Regions from separate parts of the Glaciimonas sp. OK215 genome, predicted to be linked through region 2. Evidence: predicted binding sites of a transcription regulator. Region 2 holds the regulator's gene; each other region holds the start of a gene.

Region 1 (8,200 bases), on a different replicon from region 2:
CTTGGTCGCCTGCTGATGACTAAATTGATCGATTATTGCCGTACGCGCGGCACCCGCGAGATCGTGGGGGAAGCGTTGCCAGACAATATCCGCGTACTCAAATTAGTCAAAAAGCTGGATTTCGACGTGAAACAGGCGTCCGAAGATGGGACGATGCAGCTGCATTTGAACCTCGCGCAAAGCATCGATAATTTTTGATGCAAGTCAAGGTATTTATAGACCGCGGTCCATATACTCCAGCCTGATCAGGTCACGTTCCAACTCTCGGTATGGCCGGCAGCAGGAGTGAAATAATGGCGCTATTCCTAATACCTGGATCGATGGCTCCGCCGGACGTAGTCAATGCGGAAATGGTTTGCAAGCTCAGTCAATTGAGCCCGCGGTACAGATCCTATCCGACCGCGGATCGCTTCAGCGAGGCATTCGGCTATCGCGACTATCTGCAAGCTGTTGCCGGTTTGCGCACACGAGGCATCAGACATTCCTTATCGCTATACCTGCATATTCCGTTCTGCTATGCGGTTTGCTACCACTGCGCCTGCAACAAAATCATCACCAAAAACCATGATAAGGCGGTCATCTATCTAAGCTACCTGAAACGTGAAATCGAGATGCAGGGCAGACTGCTTGCCGATAGGAACTTGGTTGCACAATTGCACTTAGGTGGCGGCGTATCCACCTATCTTTCGGATGGGCAAATGACCGACCTGATGACGCATCTGCGGCAGCGGTTTCAGTTTGCACCCGACAAAGTCGGTGAATATGCGATTGAGGTTGATCCGCGCGCAGTGTCACGTGAACGTGTACAACGCTTGCGCGAACAGGGATTCAACCGCATCAGTCTCGGTGTGCAGGACTTCGAACCGCACGTGCAAGAGGCAGTCAACCGGATTCAGACGGAGCGTCAGACGCTCGACATCATCGAGGCGGCGCGCGATGCGAATTTCCGCTCCGTGAGCATAGACCTGATATACGGGCTGCCCAAACAAAACGTCATTACCATGGCGCGGACGCTGGCGAAGGTCATCAAGGCTGCCCCGGACCGCATCGCGATCTACAACTATGCGCATCTGCCGCATTTGTTCAAACCGCAACGACGCATTCTCGAACAGGACTTGCCAAGTAGCGAAGTGAAGCTCGACATGCTGTCGCTGTGCATCAAGCGCCTGACCGCAGCAGGTTATGTGTATATCGGGATGGACCATTTTGCACGACGGACTGATGAGCTTGCGGTGGCGCAGCGACAGGGGCGTTTGCATCGCAATTTCCAGGGATATTCGACCCATGCGGAATCGGTTCTAGTTGGGTGTGGCGTATCGGCGATCAGTGCTGTCGCGGCCACCTACAGCCAGAACGTCAAGACGCTCGCCGCGTACTACGATGACATCGACAATAATGAATTGCCGATTGCGCGCGGCATCAAGCTGACTATGGACGATGTGTTGCGACGCTTCATTATCCAGATGCTGATGTGTAATTTCGAATTGTCGATCGCATCGATCGAGCTGGCCTATCCGATTACGTTCGCAGATTATTTTGCAGCGGAGCTTAAGCAGTTGGGCGCGCTGGCGCAGGACGGCTTACTGACCATCGATGCCGAATGGCTAAGCGTGACCGCGAAGGGACGCCTGCTCATCCGTAATATTTGCATGGTGTTCGATCGCTATTTGAATGGCAGGCCGGATCAGCTTTGCTAAGCTACGACCATCTTAGATGGGACGCAGGTGAGCAGTTTTTTGACGAAGTATCTGCCGCGGCTGGAAATGCAAGCCGTAAGCGGGTTTTGGGGCGCGTTACATTTACATTGGGTTGCAGTTTTTCGTGCCAGCCGCCAGCGCTTTCAACATCGCCGGATCGAGCAGTTGCAGCTCACGCTTATCAACCTGGAGCCAGCCCTGCTGCTTGAAGCGGGACAGCAGCCGGCTGATGCTCTCGATGGTCAGTCCCAGATAATTACCGATGTCCTCGCGTCAAGACCCATGGTAAGGCATAAGTGGTGCAAGCTGCAATTCGCACAACTTGCCTTTAATACGCTGACATTCAGGCGCGACGATGCGGCATATGAAAGTGGTTGGCTCATATCGGTAAGCGTTGCGATTATGGTGATGGGCTCGTGTCAACGTACTCTAAATGCGGGTGGCATACAAATACTGCAGAACCGGGAGGTCGTGTATCGCTAGTCCGGCTAGAGTTTGGTCAGCTTCGCCAACGCATCCCAAGCTTTTGTGTTGGCAGCGAAATCTTCGAGGCCTGGCCGGTAGATGAATGGTACTGCCACCGCAGCTTCCTCTTCCGAAAGAGCTTGCGCGCTGCGCCGGAGTTTCTGCAGCGCGTCGAGATCAGCCTCGGATGCGTCGTTGCCGGATTGGAGGCGGCTGACGATCCGTGAGTGCAACACTACTTGGCCCGCCTGGAGCCAGACGATCGCAAACGGAATTGCCATTTCTGCAGCCAGCCCGCGGAAGCGCTCGCGTTCATCGGCTTGCAAAAATGCGGCGTCTATCACGGCGGGGAAGCCGGCGCTCAGCAGTATGCGGGCGGTGTCGCACAGTCGGGAATAGGTGCGTCGACTCGCGTTCTTGCTGTATATATCGTGCGCCTTGCCGGCGCCGCTCCGGGCCAGCGCAGCCAGTCCGAACAACCGTTTGCGTTCAACATCGGAGCGAACCCGAATGGCGTTCAGTCGCCCGGCCGCGATCTTTGCCCAGGTACTCTTACCGGAGCCCGGCAAACCATACGTGATGATGAGCGCCGGCTGGCGCTGCTGCACGCAATCGGCGGCTAACTTCAGGTGATTGTGGCATGCCAACGATGCGTCTTCTTCCGCGCGTCTGGATAATCTTGCTAAGCGCATGCGTATGAGGTTTATCTTGGCGCGCACCACGGCGCACCGCGCCATATAAAAACGCAACACGGCTATGCCGGCGTAATCGCCGCTGACCTCCAGATAAGAATTGAGCAAGCGGTAAGCCAAATCCGTGCGTTGTCGGTACAGCAAATCCATGACCGGAAAGGCAAGGTCGCCTATGACATCGCCCCAACGTAAGGCTGGATCAAATTCGAGACAGTCGAAAGGCAGCGGCTCGTTGCCTACCAATGCGATATTGCCCAGATGCAGATCGCCGTGGCCTTCCCGGATCCACCCTTGTGCGCGGCGCAGGTCGAATTGGGCGACACACGCCGCGTATTCTCCGGCGCTGGCGGATTCTGCGCCTTCTAGCTTCAGCACCGTCGAGGTATCTGTGCACGCATGCAGCAGTTGACGCAACTCCCTGAAATTTTGCCGCATCGCTTGTCCGATAGCAGCGGCACTGCCAAAGGCTGTATCGGATGACGCAGCAGGCAGGTTGGCATGAAAGCGCGCCAAAGTCACGCCGAGTTGATCCATGTGAGAATGCAGCAATTTATGATCAGCCAACAGGCGATCCAGTTGTTTGGCGGCGGCAAAGCGACGCATCTTTATCGCGTATTCAAACGCCGGCTGCTTGCCAAATTCCGGTTTATCCGGATCGCCACCGATTGGCATCACCTCCAGATACATCTGTGGGGCCAGGCGACGATTCAGGCGTAGTTCTTCCGTGCAATAGAAACGGCGCGCCTCCAGCGACATGAAGTCAAGAAAGTCCATCTTGATGGACTTCTTGATTTTGTATGCATACCGCCCAGCCAGCAATATCCATGAAATATGCGTTTCAATCAGACGCACGGCCTTGACTGCATGCGGATAGCAGCGGCTATCGAGGAGGGCAGAGATCAGCCGGGACTGCATCAGCGCATCACCAGTGATCCTTGCAGTGTCGTTGCTGGTATCGGACATCCTGGACCACTCCCGTTTTCGCGTGCCTGATCATGTTGGAACAGCGCCGCACTGCATGATCTTAGTCAATGTTGAATAGTTTGACAATTAAGGTATCCGGCGGGAGCCAAGCGCCCCCCAGGGCGGCGCGAAACGGAAGCTTGAAAATTTGATGTATATCAAGAAGCATGATGGGGCAGCGTCGCACAATAATTAGGTACGTATCCCTGTTTGAGTCGAATGGAGGGTGAAACAATGCGTTACAGAAGCATGACGGTGTGCCTTGATAATAGCGCCGGTTCGTCGCGGCGGCTCGAATTCGCGATTGCGTTGGCCGCGCAGCATGACGCGCATCTGACGGGGGTGCATCAGACCTACGCTCCGCTTGTTCCCGATCCGTATGGTTATGGCGAGATTGCGTCACTGGTCGCCGAATGGGAGGCGTCGGCGAAGGAGAACCAAGAGCGCGCCGAGGCAGCGTTTCGTACTGCCGCGCAGAAGGCAGGGCTTCATTTCGATTGGGCCGGCTATCGCAGTTCAGAGCCGCAGCGGGTGATTGCGCATGCCCGCGCGTCGGATCTCGCGATCCTCGGCGAGCGCGATCCTCCTGCTGTCGATACGTCAGATGCTGGCAAGGGTTTTAATGAAAGCTTCGTGTTGCAGCTGGGCCGACCCGTGCTGTATCTGCCATCTGCGGGAAATATTCCAGAGACGTTCGACAACATCATCGTTGCCTGGGATGGCGGACGCGAGGCTGCGCGCGCCATGGCGGACGCGTTGCCGTTCTTGCAGCGGGCGCGGCAGGTAAAGGTATTGACGATTTTCGAGAACAAGGACCGCGGCAATGACTTGCCCGAAGTCGATATCGCTGCCTATTTGGCCAGGCATGAAGTCCAGGTCGAGATCGACAAAAGTGAGAACGTCGACGTCAAACCGGGGGATTGGCTGCTGTCGCGCGCTGCAGAAGACGGCACGGACTTGCTCGTGATGGGGGCATACGGACACAGCCGTTGGAGCGAGCTGGTATTGGGCGGAGTGACGCACACCGTATTGCGCGAGATGACGTTGCCGGTGCTGATGTCGCATTAGAACCGGTCCGGATGCGTGGCGCATGCTGTCGCTGAGGAGATGGAAATGCAAGCGATGACTCTCTTTACGCCAGGCACGCCTTTGCAACGGACAACGATGACGACACCGGTACCCGGACCTGGACAATTGTTGGTCAGTAGATAGCCGGTGTCGAGTGCACGTTTCCACTATGGCGTCCATTGATATGGGTCGTTTCAAAAAAACTGCACTGATACGATGTCGGCAGTAAGGTAGGCAGGTTAATCATCACCCAAATGGAGAACGATAACGGCGATGCAAGAATACCGACGAAGCAAAGGGCAATGCCTGCTGTACACGATTGATTACGACCAGGGTGAATACTTCATACAGCGCGATGGCGTGATGAAAAAATCTGTTCCCGATGCCATTATCGTCAGCGTAATGCCGCATGAGGCGACACCCGAGCTCATGCTGCGCACGGCGATAGCGGATATCGAGGCGCTGAACGGCATGGAGGAGTAGGTTGCTCGGTGGAGCGCATCGCTCGTCGGAGCGGGCTTTGCTCCGATCTGTTTCAGGGCGCCTCGCGCGATCCAATCGTCTTGGTGTCGCCTGCGAGGCGCTGGCAGGGCCTTGGCAGCGGCCGGAAGGAGGGACATGATAATCAACTCGAGTGATTTCCGAGTACGGGAAGGAGAGCAGGTTAAATTGAAGAAGTGGCCGACGCTGGTGGACCCCGTTTACCGGTCGAAAGAGCACTATCAGGAGCTCCTCGGAGAACAGGTGGGGGAGCTAAGCGCGCTGCAACAACTCCACTACGCATCCAGCCGCTATGCAGTGTTGCTGATTTTCCAGGCCATGGATGCGGCCGGGAAGGACGGCGTCATCAAGCACGTGATGTCCGGCGTCAACCCCCAAGGCTGCCAGGTATTCAGCTTCAAACATCCGAGCGTTACGGAATTGGAGCACGAATTTCTGTGGCGCGCTTCCCAGTGTTTGCCGGAACGCGGTCGGATCGGCATCTTTAACCGATCCTACTATGAGGAGGTGTTGATTGTTCGGGTACATCCGGAAATTCTCCGGAGTCAGGGGCTTCCGGATGGGCTGCTCAACGAAAAAACTGTCTGGCAGCAGCGGTATCGCTCCATCGTGGACATGGAGGACCATCTTTGTCGCAATGGCACAAGGATCGTCAAGTTCTTCCTGCACCTTTCAGAGGAAGAGCAGCGAAAGCGCTTTCTCGATCGGATCGACGAGCCCGATAAGAACTGGAAACTCAGTCTTGCCGACATTGAGGAGAGAAAATTCTGGAAACAATACATGCAGGCCTATGAAGCCTGCCTGAGCGCAACGAGTACAAAAAATGCACCTTGGTATGTGGTTCCAGCCGACGACAAGGAAAATGCCCGGCTGATTATTTCCCGGATTATTCTCGATACTTTTAAGGCGCTTAACATGCAGTACCCAGAAGCCGACGCCAAGCGTCGGCAGGAATTGCTGTCGATTCGCCGCCAGTTGATGATGGAAGCTCCCAAGTAGCAACCGAGACCGGTAAATTCGCTGTTGACCGGCGATTTCTTGGTTTTCCACTTTTCGTCACGAACCAGAGGCACGACAAGCGTTAGCACTATCTTGAAAATGAAAGGAGTCAATCATGCAATCGCCACGGCAGCGTAATGCGGTACGTATTATTCTGGACGAGCACGAGCAGTTGTCGGCAGTAACTCACGGCATGCTGAATTTTGTACGCCTTATCGATAAAGGTCAGACGGCACCAGGGCTGATGGTGTTTCGCGCGATGCTCTTCTACATACGGGAGTATCCAGAGCAGATACATCATCCAAAAGAAGACCAGTACCTGTTCGCGCGCTTGCGAGACCGGACCAACGAACTTGATAAGACGCTCGCCGAGTTGGCGTCCCAGCACGCGCAAGGTGAGGCGCTGGTGCGGGAATTGGAGCACGCACTGACCCGCTATGAACTGCAGGGGAGTGCCGCATTTCCGGTATTTCGTGACTTGGTGGAGCAGTATGCCAGGTTTTATTTCGGCCACATGCGGTTGGAAGAAGAAGTGATTCTGCCTGCTGCCAAGCGTCTGTTGACGCCAGAGGACTGGGCCGTGGTTGACGCCGCGTTCGCTGGCAATATCGACCCGTTTGCCGGAGCCGACCTGAAAGTGGACCTCGAAAAGCTGTTTTTGCTGATCGTCAATATCATTCCTGCACCGGACGGCGAGGAGGCTCCGATCTAAATTAAATATGCATGCACATGCTGTTCGCGTGCGATACGGAACGTTGTGACGGCGCAACGACGTTGACAAGCGTCGCAAGCTTGCTTATTGTCAATTTGTCCGAGCCCCGATTCGGAACCTTTCAATAATAATTTCAATAATGATGAGAAGGGAATTACCTCGACATGGACTCGTTCATAACTCGATACCTGGGCACTAGATATTTCTATCTGTTAGTCGTCATCTTCCTAACGCAAATCTTGTTGAGCTCACCGGTAGCCCATGCGCTGCCGGTGTTCGCGCGACAAACCGGACAAAATTGTATGGCCTGTCACGCCGGCGGGCAATTTCCGGAGCTGACTGCCTATGGGCGATTGTTCAAGCTGACCGGTTACACCATCGGTACGCGCACCGTTCCGCTCTCGGTGATGGGGGTCGCAAGCTTCACCAAGAGCTCCAGTCCGGATAGCGATACGGCATTTGCCAAGGATGCGGTTGCCCTGTTCCAAACCGGCAGCGTCTTCGTCGCTGGCAAGCTCACCGACAATGTCGGCGTGTTCGCACAAGCGACCTTCAATAACTACGACAGTCAAAATCCGGACTCCGGTAAATGGCAAAGCAAGTGGGTGTCCGACAATTTCGATTTGCGCTACGCGGATCGATTCATCGATCTGAACCGGGACTTGATCGTCGGCCTGACCTTGACCAACAATCCTTCTATCTCCGACCCCTGGAACACCGCGCCGGCATGGCTTCAATATGTCCCGACGAAATTCGGGGTGACCGGGCCTGATGCCACACCGATCATTAGCCAGCTCGGCGCACAGGCCGCCGGCGTCGGTGCCTATGCCTTCTGGAACCAGACCTTGTATGCGGAGCTGGCTGCGTATCAGACCGCCAACGGCGTCTGGTCGTTCTTGAGCCAGGGCACGTCGGATCAGGACCAGACCAAGCTCAGGGGCACCAATCCCTATTTACGGCTGGCGCTCAGTCACGACTGGGGGCCGCATAGTGCGATGGTGGGGGTGCTCGCCATGAATGCCGACATCTATCCCGACAACCAGAATCCGACCGGTCCGACGACACACTATCGCGACCGAGGGGTGGATGCGCAGTATCAATAT
Region 2 (8,200 bases):
TCACAGGGCTCAAGCCATACTCTCCATTGCGGCTGGTCGGACGCGACATTTACATTCGCGAAGGCTGCTATGGCTGTCATTCGCAAATGATTCGTCCGTTCCGTGCCGAGACCGAGCGCTACGGACATTATTCAGTGGCAGGCGAATTTGTCTATGACCGCCCGTTCCAGTGGGGGTCGAAGCGGACTGGCCCGGATCTGGCCCGGGTTGGCGGACGCTATAGCGACGAGTGGCATCGCACCCACCTGAATAACCCGCGCGATGTGGTGCCGGAATCGAATATGCCGGGCTATCCGTGGCTCGCCGCCACGCCACTGGTTGCGGAGGATGTGCTGCCAAAAATGCGCGCGCTGAAGCGGCTGGGTGTGCCGTATTCGGAAGAAGAAATCAGGCAGGCGCCAGGTACCCTGGCTGGCAAAACCGAGCAGGATGCATTGATCGCCTTCCTGCAAGGACTCGGTACTTTGATCAAGACAAGGAACTGATCATGGCAATCGACAATACCTTTACCCAGGCCAGCATCGTCATGACGGTGATCAGCCTGGCGACATTTCTTGGCATTCTCTGGTGGACGTATGGCATCAAGCGCAGCGGCGATTTCGATGCCGCCGCACGGTTACCGTTCGACGATGACGATGATGCTGTCGTAGCGCAGGGCACGGAGGATCATCATGGCTGATTTCACAAGTGGTTTCTGGAGCATCTATATCACCGTATTGACGCTACTCAGCATTTTCGGATGCGGCGTACTGCTGTGGTCGCAGTCGCACCACAAGGTCAGGTTGCCGGCAGAATCAGGCGCTCCCGGTGCAATACGCGCTCAAACCGAAACGACCGGCCATGTCTGGGATGACGATCTGACCGAGTTGAACACGCCGATGCCGCGCTGGTGGATGTGGCTGTTTTACATCACCATCGTGTTCGCCCTAGGGTATCTGGTGCTGTACCCGGGGCTCGGCACCTACGCCGGCAAGCTGGGCTGGAAGTCGAGCGGCGCCTACCAGGAAGAGTTGAAAAAGGCGGATAGCCAATACGGCCCGCTGTTCGCCAGGTATTTGCAGCAGGATCTGAAGGTAGTGGCGGCCGACCCGCAGGCGCATGCGATCGGTGAGCGTCTGTTCCTGACTTATTGCGCGCAATGCCACGGTTCGGATGCGCGCGGCGGCAAAGGTTTCCCGAACCTGACTGACAAGGACTGGCTGTATGGCGGTGACCCGAACGTGATCCAGACCACGATCCTGTACGGGCGCCACGGCCAGATGCCGTCCATGGCGGCGGCGCTCGGCTCGGACAAGGATGTCGAAAATGTCGCGCACTATGTATTGAGTTTGTCGGAGTCGCCGGCTTCCGATCCTATCAGGGCAGCATTTGGCAAAGCCAAATTCGGCAGCTGCGCCGGATGCCACGGCGCGGATGGGCACGGCAATCAGGCAATGGGCGCTCCGAATCTGAGCGACAAGATATGGTTATATGGCGGTAGCGCGGAAACCATCATGGAAACCATCCGCAAAGGCCGCGATAACACGATGCCTGCATTCAAGGACTTTCTGGGCGAGGCGAAAGTCCATGTGCTGGCAGCCTATGTATGGAGTCTATCGAATGAAACATCGGATTTCGACCAGAAATGATTCGCCCTCATCCGGCTTTATTGTGAGTTCCAATGCATAACGTCGCTCCTCAGGAGTCTGTCATCAAGATGTACGCCGCGCGCACGCAGATTTACCCGCGCGAGGCGAAGGGCCGCTATGCGATCTGGCGCTGGGTATGCGTGTGGCTGACGCAACTGGTGTTCTATGGCTTGCCATGGCTGAACTGGAACGGCCGCCAGGCCGTGCTGTTCGACCTGGGCGCGCGCAAGTTTTACATTTTCGGGGTCGTCTTGTGGCCGCAGGATTTCATCTATCTTGCGGTGCTGCTGATCATCTGTGCGTATGCCCTGTTTCTGGTGACCGCCCTGGCTGGGCGGGTCTGGTGCGGATTCGCCTGTCCGCAAACGGTGTATACAGAAGTATTCATGTGGATCGAGCGCAAGATCGAGGGGCCGCGCAGCGCACGCATGCGGCTCGACCAGCAGCCGTGGTCGGTTGAACGGCTCTCAAAGAAAACCGCCAAGCATGTGCTGTGGGGAGCGCTTGCACTCTGGACCGGATGCACCTTCGTCGGCTACTTCACACCGCTGCAAACCTTGTTGCGCGAGGCGCACAACGTCGCGCTGGGGCCGTGGGAATGGTTCTGGATTCTGTTCTACGCGTTGGCAACCTACGGCAACGCGGGGTGGATGCGCGAGCAGGTCTGCAAATACATGTGTCCGTATGCGCGCTTCCAGAGTTCGATGTTCGACAAGGACACGCTGATCATCACCTACGATCAGGAACGCGGCGAGCCGCGTGGCGCGCGTGGGAAGAAACAGGATGCCGCAGCCAGGTCGCAGGGCGATTGCATCGACTGCTCGATGTGCGTGCAGGTTTGCCCCACCGGCATCGATATCCGGCAAGGCTTGCAGTATGAGTGCATCGGTTGCGCCGCTTGCGTCGATGCCTGCAATCTGGTCATGACGAAGATCGCTGCACCGCCAGGGTTGATTCGCTATTCGACCGAGCATGCGATCAGCGGGCACCTGTCGCTGCAAGAGATGCGGCAGCGCGTGCTGCGTCCGCGGGTGATGATCTATAGCGGCATACTGCTGCTGATCGTAACGGCCTTCTTTGGCACGCTGATCATGCGTACCCCGCTCAAGCTCGATGTCATTCGCGACCGCGGTGCAATGGGGCGGGAAGTGGAAGACGGCATGATCGAGAACGTGTACCGGCTGCAGATCATGAACACGGCGGAAACCTCGCACCGTTACAAGATTGCCGTCTCGGGGCTCAAGTCGATTGCGCTGGCCACGCCGGATGAAGTGGAACTGGAGGGCGCCAGCTCGCGCGCGGTGCCGGTGCGTGTGCGGGTCGATCACAGCAACGGCAAACCCGGCTCAAACAAAATCGTGTTCGAACTGAAGGCGCTGGATGATGCGCGCCTGCAGGTGCAAGAGAATGCCGTATTTTTCGTGCCGAAATAGGTCCCAAGGAGAAAATCATGCATACCGCTTCCCCGTTAATCGATCGACTACACACTGCGCGGCCTTGGTACACCCAGGCGTGGCCATGGCTTCTGATGCTGGGCCCGGCCGTGGTCGTCGTGGCGGCCACGTATACCGGCTGGCTGGCATTTTCGCGACAGGACGCGCTGGTAGTGGGCGACTATTACAAGCAGGGACTGGCCATCAATCAGGATTTGCAGCGCGATCGTGTGGCGACCGGTATGGGATTGTCGTTGAATGCTCGTTACGACGCTGCCAGCGGGAAGCTGAACGGCACGCTGCGGAGCTTCGGTACGCCCATTGCCAGGAAAATCCTGCTCCATCTGGCGCATCCGACCCAGCCGGAAAAGGACCTCCAGCTCGCAGCACAACCCAATCCGCACGGCGATTTCAGCGTCGGATTACCGATGCTGGAAAGGGCCCGCTGGGAGATCTTGGTTGAGGGGGAACGGCGCGACTGGCGTTTGAGCGGCTCCTGGAACTGGCCGCAGCAGCAGATGATCGCCCTCAAGGCCGATTTACCGCCCGCCGAATGAAAGAGGGGAGACCATGTTGCGATACGTGATGAATATACTTTGGCCGTCTTTTCTGGTGGCGATGGTCGCAGAAGGCTGTTTTTTTTCGCTCTTCGATCCGGCGGATTTGTTACGTCTCGGCGGCCAACATGCTCTGCCGCCGATAGCCGGCTACACGATCGGCTTTTTCTTCTTCTGGAGTTTTTGTTCGCTGGCGAGCATGCTGACGCATTACCTGTTCAGCGTGCCGGACGAGCGCGGCCCGCCGTTCTGAAGTGGAAGCGTTACATCGGGCTGCAGTTTTCCGTGCCGGCCGCCAGCGCTCTTAACATCGCCGGATCGAGCAGTTGCAGCTCACGCTTATCGACTTTGAGCCAGCCCTGCTTCTTGAACCGGGACAGCAACCGGCTAATGCTCTCGATGGTCAGTCCCAGATAATTGCCGATGTCCTCGCGCGACATCCGCAACTGGAAACTGGTGGACGAATAACCGCGCGCCGCATAGCGCGATGACAGATTCACCAGAAAAGCCGCAAAGCGCTGTTCCGCGCGCATATTTCCCAGTAGTAGCATCACATTCTGCTCGCGCGTGATTTCCTGGCTCATGATTCTGTGAAAATGACGCAGCAGCATCGGGATGTGGCCGAACAGCTCTTCCAGGCGCGAGAACGGAATCTCACAGACCTCGCTATCCTCCAGCGCAACCGCGTCGCATTGGTGCCGGTCGCCGCTGATCGCATCCATGCCCAGCAATTCGCCAGCCATCTGGAAACCGGTGACCTGTTGCTCGCCGCTAGGATTGATCTGATAAGTCTTGAAATGCCCAAACCGGATGGCATACAGATTTGTGAACGGGTCATCCATTCGGTACAGGCCCTCGTCTCGCAAGATGCGACGGCGGCGTCCGACAACCTGGTCGAGCCGGTTGATGTCCGCATCGTCCAGCCCCATGGGAAGGCATAAGTGGTGCAAGCTGCAATTGGCGCAACTTGCCTTTAATGCACCGACATTCAAGGCTGGCGACGCGGTATAGGAAAGCGGCTGGCTCATAGTGGTAATTGTTGTGATTATTCAACATTGTAGTGATGGCTAAGGCGAATGTACTCTAAATGCGGAATACATACAAACGCAGCGCAACGCCGCTGCCCACGCATTGCGTGCCATTTGATCCATGTCAAAAAGTCCTGAGGAGAACAGGCATAGGATCTTCTCATCGGATTCTTTTCCCGCACCTGAGGACATCATGTTCAAGACCATATTGTTGGCGACCGACGGCTCCGATCTGTCGGACAAGACTGTTCAGGCGGCAGTCGAATTTGCCAAGAGCAACGGCAGCAAGATCATCGGCTTGTCGGTTGCCGAAATCTATTCCTATTTCCCGGTCTCGACGATGGGCGGCGCTGAAGATCTGCGTTTGCTGACAGATGCGGTCGAGCAGCAAGCGGAAGAAAATGTGCAAAAAATCGCGGATCTGGCGAAGCAAGCCGACGTGGCGTGCGAAGTCTATTGTCCAAAGGGCTGGTGCGCTCAGGAAATCGTCAAGACCGCCGAGCAGCACCACTGCGATGTGATTTTCATGGCGTCGCATGGCAGAAAGGGCGTGAGTAAATTGCTGTTGGGCAGCGAGACACAGAAGGTCCTGGCTTATTCCCGCATTCCTGTGATCGTGTACAAGGCATCGGCCTGACCGCTGGTGATGCATCGATTCAAGCGCGATCATTAGGCTCGACCAAAGCAGGAGCGTTCAGATGTCCTACAAAATCATTCTGGTGCATGTCGACAAGTCGGCGCATCTTGACTTGCGGATTGAAGTCGCCGCAAAAATGGCGTTACATGAAAATGCCCACCTCATCGGCGTTGCTGTCACAGGGCTATCCCGATCACTGCACCGGCCGCTACTTTCCGGCCGGGACGGCAGCAATCTGGCGTCCTATAAAGCCGACTATCTGGACACGCTGCGGCAGCGTGCGCACGCCGCGCTCGAGAAATTTGACACGCTGGTGCGCGCAATCGGCGTGACTTCTTATGAAAAGCGGCTGATCGATGACGAGGCCGCGGCTGCCATCAGCATGCTGGGCCTGTATGTCGATCTGATCGTTCTCGGCCAGAGCGACACCGACGATCAATCCCTGACTGCGAAGGTCGATTTTCCGGAATACGTGACACTTAACGCCGAATGCCCGGTCTTGATTGTCCCTTCTGCCGGGCCGGTCTCCTGCATTGGCGGGCGGGTGCTGATTGCATGGAATGGGAGCATGGCGGCTTCGCGCGCAGTCAGGAGTGCCATGCCATTGCTAAAACAGGCGAACCAGGTTCAACTCGCCATCGTCAATCCTGCCTCTGGTCCGGATCCGCAATGTGAAGAGTCGGGCGCCGAGATGGCCGCTTATCTGGCTCGCCACCACATCACGGTTGAACTGGTTCGGCGCACGGTCGCAGACGATGCCGGGCACACGCTGCTGGCGCTCGCGGCCGACCTGTCTGCCGACGTGATCGTGATGGGCTGCGTTGCGCATCAGCGCTGGCGGGGGATGTTGCTCGGCGGCGCCACCCGTGTGGTGCTGGAAGAGGCCGCCGTAGCGGTGTTGATGTCGCATTAAGGCCGTGGCGGCCACGTCAATGAGGTGTCGATACTGCAGTTGGCAATCCCGTGCGGATCGGCATCGCCCGTGTCGGCGCGGCAACAGAGGCAGTGCGCACAGACATCATCATGCAGGTTTTCAGGAGAATTGCGATGCGTACCATGAAAGCAGCAGTGTTCCTCCGTCCGGGCAAGATCGCGCTCGAGGAAAAGCCCGTACCGGTTGCCGGTCCCGGCGAGGCGGTAATCAAAATAACCACCACCACGATCTGCGGCACCGATGTGCATATCCTCAAGGGGGAATATCCGGTTGAGGCGGGGCGCACTATCGGTCATGAGCCGGTGGGAGTGATCGAAGAATTGGGCGCGGGCGTGAGTGGATATTCGGTCGGACAACGGGTGATCGTCGGTGCGATTACCCCGTGCGGACAATGCCATCCTTGTCTCGACGGTCATCAGTCCCAATGCGGCGGCAAGGCGGCCGGCGGCTGGCGCTTCGGCAACACGATAGACGGCTCTCAGGCGGAATACCTGCTGGTGCCGCACGCGATGTCGAATCTCGAACCGATTCCGGACGGACTCACGGATGAGCAGGTGTTGATGTGCCCTGACATCATGAGTACCGGTTTCGGCGGGGCGGAAAGCGGGGAGATAAAGATCGGTGACACGGTCGTGATTTTTGCACAGGGGCCGATCGGTTTGTGTGCAACAGCGGGGGCAAAATTAAAAGGCGCAAGCCTGATCATCGCGGTTGACGGCGTGAGTGCGCGCCTTGAAGTGGCGAAAAAGCTGGGTGCCGATGTCACGATCGACTATACGAAGACCGATCCGCTGACCGAGATCATGCGTCTGACCAACGGGCGCGGCGTCGATGTTGCAATCGAAGCGTTGGGTACGCAACAGACGTTTGAAAGTTGTCTGCGCGCTCTCAAGCCAGGTGGCACGCTCTCCAGCCTTGGCGTGTATTCCGGCAAGATTTCCTTGCCGCTGGATGCCTTTGCCGCTGGTCTGGGCGATCACAAGATCGTCACCACCCTGTGCCCCGGCGGGAAAGAACGCATGCGCCGGCTGCTGAATGTGGTGGCGTCGGGCCGGGCGGATTTGCAGGCAATGGTCACGCATCGCTTTAAACTGGATCAGATCGAACAGGCATATGAATTATTTGCCAACCAGCGCGATGGCGTGTTGAAGGTCGCGATTACACCGTGATGCTGTAATATGCGCCCATCAAAAAAATGCATTTCGAGGATCCATGGGCGTATTTCAAAAACCGATAGTCATGCTGGATTTCGAGACCACCGGGCTGAGTCCTGCAATGGGTGATCGCATCACGGAAGTCGCAGCCCTCAGGATCGTTGAAGGCGAAATCGTCGAGCGCTTCGTTTCGCTGGTGAATTGCGGGGTGCGGATACCTTCTTTCATTACCCATCTGACCGGTATTTCGCAAGCGATGGTCGATAGCGCGCCGCCAGTCGCTGAGGTTGTCCCGGAATTGCTGCGATTTATCGGCGGCGACGCGTTGGCCGCCCACAACGCCAGTTTTGACGCCAAGTTTTTATTGGCGGAAAGTGCGCGTCTGGATGTGCAGCCGCGCTATAGCGCACTGATTTGCTCGTTGAAATTATCGCGTCGTGTGTTCCCGGGCATGCCGAGCTACAAGCTTGGATCGCTGGCCACCGCATTGCGGATACCATTTCACGGCACGGCGCATAGAGCGGAAGCGGATGCCGAAGTATCGGCGAACTTACTGTTACACGTCGCCCGTAGCCTGGCGCATACCTACCGCGTGCCATCTATCCACCCGGATTTGCTGGTATCGCTGAATCAGCTGAGCGCCGCCAAAGTCCCCGACTTCCTGGCGCGGCAGCTGGGCAAGCAGGTCTAGTTGGCGTAGCGGCTTTCTTGCGTTTACAGCTCGGAGATAAAGCGCATCTTGAAGCTGCGGCCTTTGATATTGCCATTGCTCAGGCGAGAAAAGGCGTGCTTGGCCATGCGTCTTTCCAGCGCGACATAGGTCATGAAT
Region 3 (8,200 bases), 800 kb from region 2:
GCACTTCGCTGCCGTGGCACAGCAAGGTGGCGGCAACGATATCGTCTTCAAGATTCATCATCAATCCGCCTTCCGGATTGACGATCAGCTTCAGGAAATCCAGCACATTGCGGGCATACAGCGCCGAGGCGTCGGCCGCCACCAATGCGGCCAGATTGCCTTCGCCGATGATGTGCACGCCATGTTTGATGACGGTCTTGCCCGCTTCGGACAACGGGCAATTGCCGCCCTGATCGACCGCCATGTCGAGGATCACCGAACCCGGCTTCATGGCCTTGACGGTCTCTTCGCTGATCAGGACCGGCGCCCTGCGGCCCGGAATCAGCGCCGTGGTGATGATGATGTCGGCCTGCCTGGCACGCTCATGCACCAGTTCGGCCTGACGCCGCATCCAGTCGGCCGGCATCTGGCGCGCGTAGCCGCCGACGCCTTGCGCGATTTCACGCTCTTCGTCGGTAATGAACGGCACGTCGAGGAATTTGGCGCCCAGCGATTCGATCTGCTCCTTGACCGCCGGCCGCACATCCGAGGCTTCGATCACCGCTCCCAGCCGCTTGGCCGTGGCGATCGCCTGCAACCCGGCAACACCGGCACCCATGATCAGCATCCGTGCCGCCTTGACGGTCCCGGCGGCGGTCATCAGCATCGGCATGAAGCGCTGGTAGGTATTCGCCGCCATCAGCACCGCCTTGTAACCGGCGATATTCGCTTGCGACGACAGCACGTCCATCGATTGCGCGCGCGAGGTGCGGGGCGCGGCTTCGAGGGCGAACGCGGTCAGCCCGTGACTTGCCATCAATGCAATATTCTCGGCATCGAAAGGATTCAGCATGCCGACCACGACCGTGCCGCTGCTGAGCAGCGCGTATTCTTCCGCGCCCGGTGCGCGCACTTTCAGGACCGTCGCCGCAGCGAAGGCGTCGGCGGCGGAACCGATCGTGGCACCTGCTGCCGCGTAGGCGTCGTCGGGAATACTCGATAAGATGCCGGCGCCAGCCTGCACCACGACCTGATGCTTTGCCGCCACCAGCTTTTTGACCGTTTCCGGAGTCGCCGCGACCCGGGTTTCTCCCGGCCGCGTTTCCAGCGTAATACCGATTCGCATTATATTTTTCCCGGATATTCATTTTTCTGAGTGCTACGGGCATGGTCGCTGCCATCCCGTATCTGCACCAGGAGCCTGTCGGACTTAGGGAATCGAAGCGAAAAAGTGGCTGAGCGCGGACAGATTTTGCGGAAGTGTGGACCGCTCAGGCGCTTTTGCAGCCGATTCTCCCTAAGTCCGACAGGCTCCTAGCTGAGGCACATCGTAGATTCAAAGAACTATCAGTGATAGTTAAAGTTTTTAATTATAATGATTACTCATTGCTTATACATACAACGACCCCCAACATGAAAAACGCCACGCTGCGCCAGTTAAAAGTGTTTGAAACGGTAGCCCGCCTGCTAAGCTTTTCACGCGCCGCAGAGGAATTGCATCTGACGCAGCCTGCGGTATCGACCCAAGTCAAGAAACTTGAAGACCATGCCGGGCTATCCTTGTTTGAGCAGCTAGGTAAAAAGATTTATCTGACACCGGCCGGCGCTGAACTGCTGGGCTACAGTCGCGTGATCATCCAGCAGTTCCAGTCGGCCGAGGAAGCGATGGCACAGTTCAAGGGTGTCTCGGGAGGCAAGTTGAACGTCGCCGTGATTAGCGCCGGCGATTATTTTTTCCCGCGGCTTCTGGTGCAATTTGCCAGCTGCCATGAAGGCGTCACGCTCAACTTTACGGTCCATAATCGCGAGGAACTGCTGCACCAGCTCGCGGAAAATATGACCGATCTGGCGATCATGGTACGTCCGCCGACCGACATGGATACGATCAATGAGGCATTCGCTCCTCACCCGTATGTCATCGTGGCTGCGCCCAGCCATCCTCTCGCGCAGAAAAAGCGCATCCCGATGAGCGTTCTGATGCGCGAACAATTTGTGGTGCGGGAAAAGGGCTCGGACACCTGGCATTCGATGGAAGACGGCTTTGGCGCCAATCTCGATCACCTCAACATCGCGATGGAAATCAAGAGCACGGAAACCATCAAACAGGCGGTTATTGCAGGCATGGGAATCAGCTTCCTGTCAGCCCACACCATCGGTCTGGAAGTGAAGGCGGGAAGCCTGGCGGTTCTCGACGTGCAGGATTTTCCGCTGATGCTGAGCTGGTATGTCGTCCATCGCAAAAACAAGCGCCTGCCGCCGGTAGCGGAGGCCTTCAAGAAATTCCTGATGAGCGACGGCGCGGCGTTGATTCAACAGATCGTCGGAATTGATCCGCAGCCGGAAAAGCGCGCGAAAGCCAGGAAATAATCCGGTGTATGGATCATCCTGAGCATTACATCTGCACGCTCAGGATAAGACTGGGCGGATGCCATTTCGCAACAAAGTAGCCTGCAAGCAACTCAGCGTGTTTACATGCCCCAGGTAAAGGCCGCGTCCGATTTATCGCCAGCGGTTGCCGCATCGAGCGATTCACGTAGATTGACGGCAAACAACACAGCAATGAGTGAAGCTACACGCAAAGTCAAAGGCGCTTTATCCGTATTCGTTTTGATTGAAGCATTTGTGGTCAATGTAGACATGGCGTGCACTCCTGATTAAATTAAATTGAATTTTTCCCTGAAAAAAGTATAGAAGTGCTGAGACAGCGACGTCTAATCATGATGTCTGATACGTGATATAGCGTTTGTGAATGGCGTCTGGCACTGACATTACGCTTGCACTGCCTGCCGCTCCATCTCCTGCACGCCCTGATACAGCAGAAATACACCCTTCCGGCGCCCGCCAACTTCAGATGCGGCGGTGATTTCACGCGCGTTCACCTTTCAAAATCACACAAAGATGACGTTACCTAAAACGTCGAAAATTGACCGCGGTCAATGAGCGCCGCAGGGGCGGCTCGCTATGATGGGTCCACTTGAATAGGAATGCATAAAAGCACATGCAGCAGATGTTGAAGGGGCGCTAAAAATCTACCGTAGGCCGCCGCCGGCGTCCGGTCCGATTCTGCCAGCCGCGTTGTACAACCTTTACCGAAATCAAACGGAGAAAAAGATTTCATCATGAAAAACGACCTGCAACCAGAAGAATTCCAGACCCCCACAGGCGCCCTGACCGACGGCTTCCACCTGGTCATCGACGCCCTGAAACACAACGACATCGACACCATCTTCGGCCTGGTCGGCATTCCGATCACGGACCTGGCGCGCCTGGCCCAGGCCGAAGGAATGCGCTTCATCGGCTTCCGGCACGAACAACACGCCGGCAATGCGGCGGCCATCGCCGGCTACATGACGCAAAAGCCGGGGATTTGCCTGACCGTGTCCGCCCCCGGCTTCCTGAACGGCCTGACAGCGCTGGCCAATGCCACCGTCAACTGCTTCCCGATGATCCTCATCAGCGGCTCCAGCGAACGCGAAATCGTCGACCTGCAACAAGGCGATTACGAAGAAATGGATCAACTGAATGCGGCCAAGCCGTACGCCAAAGCCGCCTACCGCATCAACAAGGCCGAAGATATCGGCATCGGCATTGCGCGCGCGATTCGTGCGGCCGTGTCCGGCCGTCCCGGCGGCGTCTATCTGGACCTGCCGGCGCAATTGCTGGCGCAGTCGCTCGACGCCGCACGCGGCAAACAATCGCTGGTGCGCGTGGTCGACCCGGTACCGCGTCAACTCCCGGCGCCGGAATCGGTCCAGCGTGCGCTCGACCTGCTGAAAGGCGCCAAGCGTCCGCTGATCCTGCTCGGCAAAGGCGCGGCCTACGCCCAGGCCGACGCCGACATCCGTGCGTTGATCGAACAAACCGGCATCCCGTATCTGCCGATGTCGATGGCCAAAGGCCTGCTGCCCGACACGCATGCGCAATCGGCCGCCGCCGCCCGCTCCTTCGTGTTGGCCGAAGCCGACGTCGTGGTGCTGATCGGCGCCCGCCTGAACTGGCTGCTGGCCCACGGCAAGGGTAAAACCTGGGGTGCACCGAAACAATTCATCCAGATCGACATCTCGCCCACCGAAATCGACAGCAACGTGGCGATCGCAGCACCCGTGATCGGCGACATCGGCTCCTGCGTAGCGGCGCTGCTGGCCGGCATCGATGCCGGTTTCAGCAAGCCCGGCGTCGAATGGACCGGCGCGATCGCCCAACGCAAACAGAAAAACCTGGCGAAGATGGCGGCCACCCTCGACCAGAATCCGTCGCCGATGAACTTCCACAGCGCCCTGCGCGCGATCCGCGACGTGCTCAAGACCCGCCCGGACATCAACGTCGTCAACGAAGGCGCCAACACCCTCGATTACGCCCGCAGCATCATCGACATGTACCAGCCGCGCAAACGCTTCGACTCCGGCACCTGGGGCATCATGGGCATCGGCATGGGCTATGCCATCGGCGCGGCGGTCACCAGCGGCCTGCCGGTGGTGGCCATCGAAGGCGACAGCGCCTTCGGCTTTTCCGGCATGGAACTCGAGACCATCTGCCGCTACGAGCTGCCGATCGTCTCCGTGATCTTCAACAACAACGGCGTCTACCGCGGCACCGACGTCAACCCGACCGGCGGCAAAGACGTCGCCCCGACCGTGTTCGTCAAGGGCGCGCGCTACGACAAGATGATCGAAGCCTTCGGCGGCATCGGTTACCACGTCACCACGCCGGCTGAAATGACGCAGGCCTTGACCGCAGCGATCGCGGCAGGCAAACCGGCGCTCATCAACGCCGTCATCGACGAAGCAGCGGGCACCGAGAGCGGCCGCCTGACCAATCTGAATCCGCAAAGCAGCGCGACCAAGAAATAAGCCATTTAACGTCATAAAGGAAATTATCCATCATGAGCAAGCCACTAGACGGAATCAAGATTATCGATTTCACCCACGTGCAAGCCGGCCCCGCCTGCACCCAGCTGCTGGCCTGGTTCGGCGCCGACGTCATCAAGGTCGAACGCCCCGGCTCGGGCGACGTCACGCGCAGTCAGTTGCGTGACATTCCGGATGTCGATGCGCTGTATTTCACGATGTTGAACAGCAATAAAAAATCGCTGACGCTGGACACCAAGAAGCCCGAGGGCAAGGAAGTCCTGGAAAAGCTGATCAAGGAATCCGACGTCCTGGTCGAGAACTTCGGGCCGGGCGCATTGGACCGCATGGGCTTCACCTGGGAACGCATCAACGCACTCAATCCGAAGATGATCGTCGCCTCGGTCAAGGGTTTTAGCGACGGCCACCATTACGAAGACCTGAAGGTCTACGAAAACGTCGCGCAATGCGCCGGCGGCGCGGCGTCCACCACCGGTTTCTGGGATGGTCCGCCGACGGTAAGTGCCGCCGCGCTCGGCGACACCAATACCGGCATGCACCTGGCGATCGGCATTCTGACGGCCTTGATCGGCCGGGAAAAAACCGGCAAGGGCCAGAAGGTGGCGGTCTCGATGCAGGACAGCGTCCTGAACCTGTGCCGCGTCAAGTTGCGCGACCAGCAACGGCTGGACCGGATCGGTTACCTGGAGGAGTATCCGCAATATCCGCATGGCAAATTCACCGACGTCGTGCCGCGCGGCGGGAATGCCGGCGGCGGCGGCCAGCCGGGCTGGGTGCTCAAGTGCAAGGGCTGGGAAACCGATCCGAACGCGTATATCTATTTCACCATCCAGGGCCATGCCTGGGCGCCGATCTGCAAGGCGCTGGGAAAGGAAGAATGGATCGAGGACAAGGCCTACAACACGGCGGCGGCGCGGCAGGACAAGATCTTCGATATCTTTGCGGTGATCGAACGCTGGCTCAAGGATAAAACCAAGTTCGAAGCGGTGGATATCTTGCGCAAATTCGACATTCCCTGCTCGCCGGTGATGTCGATGAAGGAAATCGCCGCCGATCCGTCGCTGCGCGCCAGCGGGACCATTACCGAGGTCGATCACAAGGCCCGCGGCAAATACCTGACCGTCGGCAGCCCGATCAAGTTCTCGGATACCACGGTCGAAATCACCGGCTCGCCATTGCTGGGCGAGCATACCGACGAAGTGCTGGCGAGCCTGGGCTACAATCCGGAGCAGGTGGCCGCTTTGCATTTGGCACAGGCGGTTTAAGACACCGGTCTTGTATCGGCGGCGTTCGGGGGCCTGCACGGGCTTCTGAACGTCGCTCCCCAGTCTTCAAGGATAAGGAGTAGGCCACATGCGCTCGGAAACTGATTTCAAGCAACTCGTAGAGGCAGTCGGCGATGCGATCGTCGTCTGTGACGCCGGCGGCGCCATCACGCTGTGGAACCCGGCGGCCGAGCGCATGTTCGGCTTTGCAGCAAGCGAGGCGCTGGGCCAGTCGCTCGATCTGATTATTCCGCAGCGCCAGCGTCAGCGCCACTGGGATGGCTATCACAAGACCATGCAGACCGGGCAGACCCGTTACGGTCACGATGTGTTGCGGGTGCCGGCGCTGCATAAGGAAGGGCACGCCTTGTCCATCGCGTTTACGGTGGCCATCCTGTATTCGGCAGAGCAAACGGTGACGGCGATTGTCGCGATTATTCGCGATGAAACCGCGCGTTTCTCCGAAGAACGCAACTTGCGCAAACGCCTGGCAGAACTGGAAGCCAGGGTTGTTTAAACAAGATTGCGCATTCGGTAATACCGGGGCTTCGGACGATTGCCGTTCTGCCAAGAATTTTCGGGGGAGGGTGGTCGCTGCCGTAAACGTTAGCGCGCGCACGATGGAAAAAATTCAATTCTCTTTAGTTAAGCATATGTAAATTTTCCCAATCTCCCTGGAACTTCGGTTACTTGCGTCTTTCAAAGAAATAGACTGCGAAAAAATCTTGTCAACCAGTATTTGTCGAGACCAATTTTGTGGTCTGAAAGAGCATGTTTTTCACAGAGTTAACAGCTGAAAAAGGAGACATATCATGCTACAACACAGTGAAATCAAGCGGCGCTTCGGCCTTATCGAACGCGATATCGAAGACGCCGCAACTGCCTGCCAGGCGGCCGACGCGCAACTGCCGCAAAATTTGAAAGATTGCGTCATGCTGTGGGAACAACACACGACCAAGGCCAAGCGGATTTTCAATTCGCGCGATGACAAGAGCATCCTTCGTTGCGTGGACGATCTTGAAAAAATCGGCGGGCGCGCCGAACTGGCGCTGCAAGGCGCCGTTGGGCTGAGCGCCAAGGTGAAAACCGCTGTAGAACATGCGCACAGCGAACTTGCCGACCTCAAAAGGCAATTGCATTAAAGCCGCTTATATGTTGATGTGAATGCCGGCATGGTTTTCATGCGGATATTAAGGCATCGATACAGAAAAACGCTCCCGTAAAAAGGAGCGCTTTTTTTGCTTCCGGGGGATTTTTTGCCACGCATGCCGATTTTTTTCCTCCCGGTTTTTCCAACTGCAACGACGTGCGCCGGTCAGGCGCGGCCGGCCCGTTCGACCAACTCCACGGCGCGGGTTGCGGCGATGCGGCCGGGTTCGATCAGCGCCTGATAGTGCTTGCAAGCATCATGAACGGTCGCACTTTCCAGCAGATGCCGGAGCTTGCGTTGCGCCGGATTCTGAGCGGTCAGGGTCTTCACGCTCGCGCCGCAGCCAAGCTGACGCAGGCGTTCGGCATTATCGAACTGATCGTAGGCAAACGGCACCACCAGTTGCGGAATGCCGGCGGCCAGCGCCTGCGCTGCGGTGCCGATGCCGCCGTGGTGCACCAGCGCCGCGCTGCGCGGCAGCAGCGTGCTCATCGGCGCATAGTCGCGGTAAAGAATCTGCGGCGGCAGATCGGCGGGAATCTGCTGCGCCGATTTGCTCAAGAACACGCCGCGTCGGCCGAGACGGTGCAATAGCTGCTGTGCGGCCGCGAAGAAAGCATGCGCATGCCGCATCCCCGTGCCTGCGGTAAACACCACCGGCGCCGGTCCGGAGGACAGGAATTCTTCGAGTACCGGATCGGTCGCGTGCGCGCCTTCGTCGAACAGTGGAAACCCGGTCAGCGTCAGCGCTGCCGGCCAGTCGCTTGGTCGTTGTACGAACCATTCGGGGAACAATCCGAGGGTGCCCTGCGGCGAGAAAAAACCACGGCGAAGATTCGATGCCGACGGCAGGCCGATCTCGCCACGAAACCGGTTCAGGTCCGGCGCCATGACGCTGTCGATCACCATGTCGAGGCCGCGCAGGACCGCCACCCGCG

The links. Region 2 encodes FNR, which switches genes on or off when oxygen is low (the NO sensors DNR and NnrR bind a similar motif). Its sites were predicted from a motif close to TTGATNNNNATCAA; they were not measured.
Region 1: the regulator FNR is predicted to act here: its motif matches at 3,966-3,979, upstream of AC3CHX_RS32125 (universal stress protein).
Region 3: the regulator FNR is predicted to act here: its motif matches at 3,065-3,078, upstream of oxc (oxalyl-CoA decarboxylase).

The regions. Positions count from the first base shown of each region.
Region 1 is NZ_JBYMEG010000004.1:301,654-309,853, reverse strand. Features, by position in the region: gene AC3CHX_RS32145 (bifunctional acetate--CoA ligase family protein/GNAT family N-acetyltransferase) at 1-198, shown strand, start outside; gene hemN (oxygen-independent coproporphyrinogen III oxidase) at 294-1,697, shown strand; partial or broken gene AC3CHX_RS32135 (Crp/Fnr family transcriptional regulator) at 1,800-1,970, opposite strand; gene AC3CHX_RS32130 (bifunctional aminoglycoside phosphotransferase/ATP-binding protein) at 2,186-3,817, opposite strand; gene AC3CHX_RS32125 (universal stress protein) at 4,052-4,885, shown strand; gene AC3CHX_RS32120 (hypothetical protein) at 5,159-5,368, shown strand; gene AC3CHX_RS32115 (ADP-polyphosphate phosphotransferase) at 5,504-6,385, shown strand; gene AC3CHX_RS32110 (hemerythrin domain-containing protein) at 6,501-7,097, shown strand; gene AC3CHX_RS32105 (cytochrome C) at 7,400-8,200, shown strand, end outside.
Region 2 is NZ_CM173544.1:2,602,040-2,610,239, reverse strand. Features, by position in the region: gene ccoO (cytochrome-c oxidase, cbb3-type subunit II) at 1-485, shown strand, start outside; gene AC3CHX_RS11780 (cbb3-type cytochrome oxidase subunit 3) at 488-679, shown strand; gene ccoP (cytochrome-c oxidase, cbb3-type subunit III) at 672-1,628, shown strand; gene ccoG (cytochrome c oxidase accessory protein CcoG) at 1,661-3,061, shown strand; gene AC3CHX_RS11765 (FixH family protein) at 3,079-3,618, shown strand; gene AC3CHX_RS11760 (hypothetical protein) at 3,647-3,871, shown strand; gene fnr (fumarate/nitrate reduction transcriptional regulator Fnr) at 3,882-4,646, opposite strand; gene AC3CHX_RS11750 (universal stress protein) at 4,840-5,283, shown strand; gene AC3CHX_RS11745 (universal stress protein) at 5,345-6,196, shown strand; gene AC3CHX_RS11740 (NAD(P)-dependent alcohol dehydrogenase) at 6,331-7,386, shown strand; gene AC3CHX_RS11735 (3'-5' exonuclease) at 7,430-8,062, shown strand; gene dbpA (ATP-dependent RNA helicase DbpA) at 8,086-8,200, opposite strand, start outside.
Region 3 is NZ_CM173544.1:1,803,435-1,811,634, forward strand. Features, by position in the region: gene AC3CHX_RS08160 (Re/Si-specific NAD(P)(+) transhydrogenase subunit alpha) at 1-1,105, opposite strand, end outside; gene AC3CHX_RS08165 (LysR family transcriptional regulator) at 1,393-2,346, shown strand; gene AC3CHX_RS08170 (hypothetical protein) at 2,448-2,618, opposite strand; gene oxc (oxalyl-CoA decarboxylase) at 3,099-4,829, shown strand; gene frc (formyl-CoA transferase) at 4,862-6,112, shown strand; gene AC3CHX_RS08185 (PAS domain S-box protein) at 6,201-6,629, shown strand; gene AC3CHX_RS08190 (hypothetical protein) at 6,925-7,254, shown strand; gene AC3CHX_RS08195 (glycosyltransferase) at 7,428-8,200, opposite strand, start outside.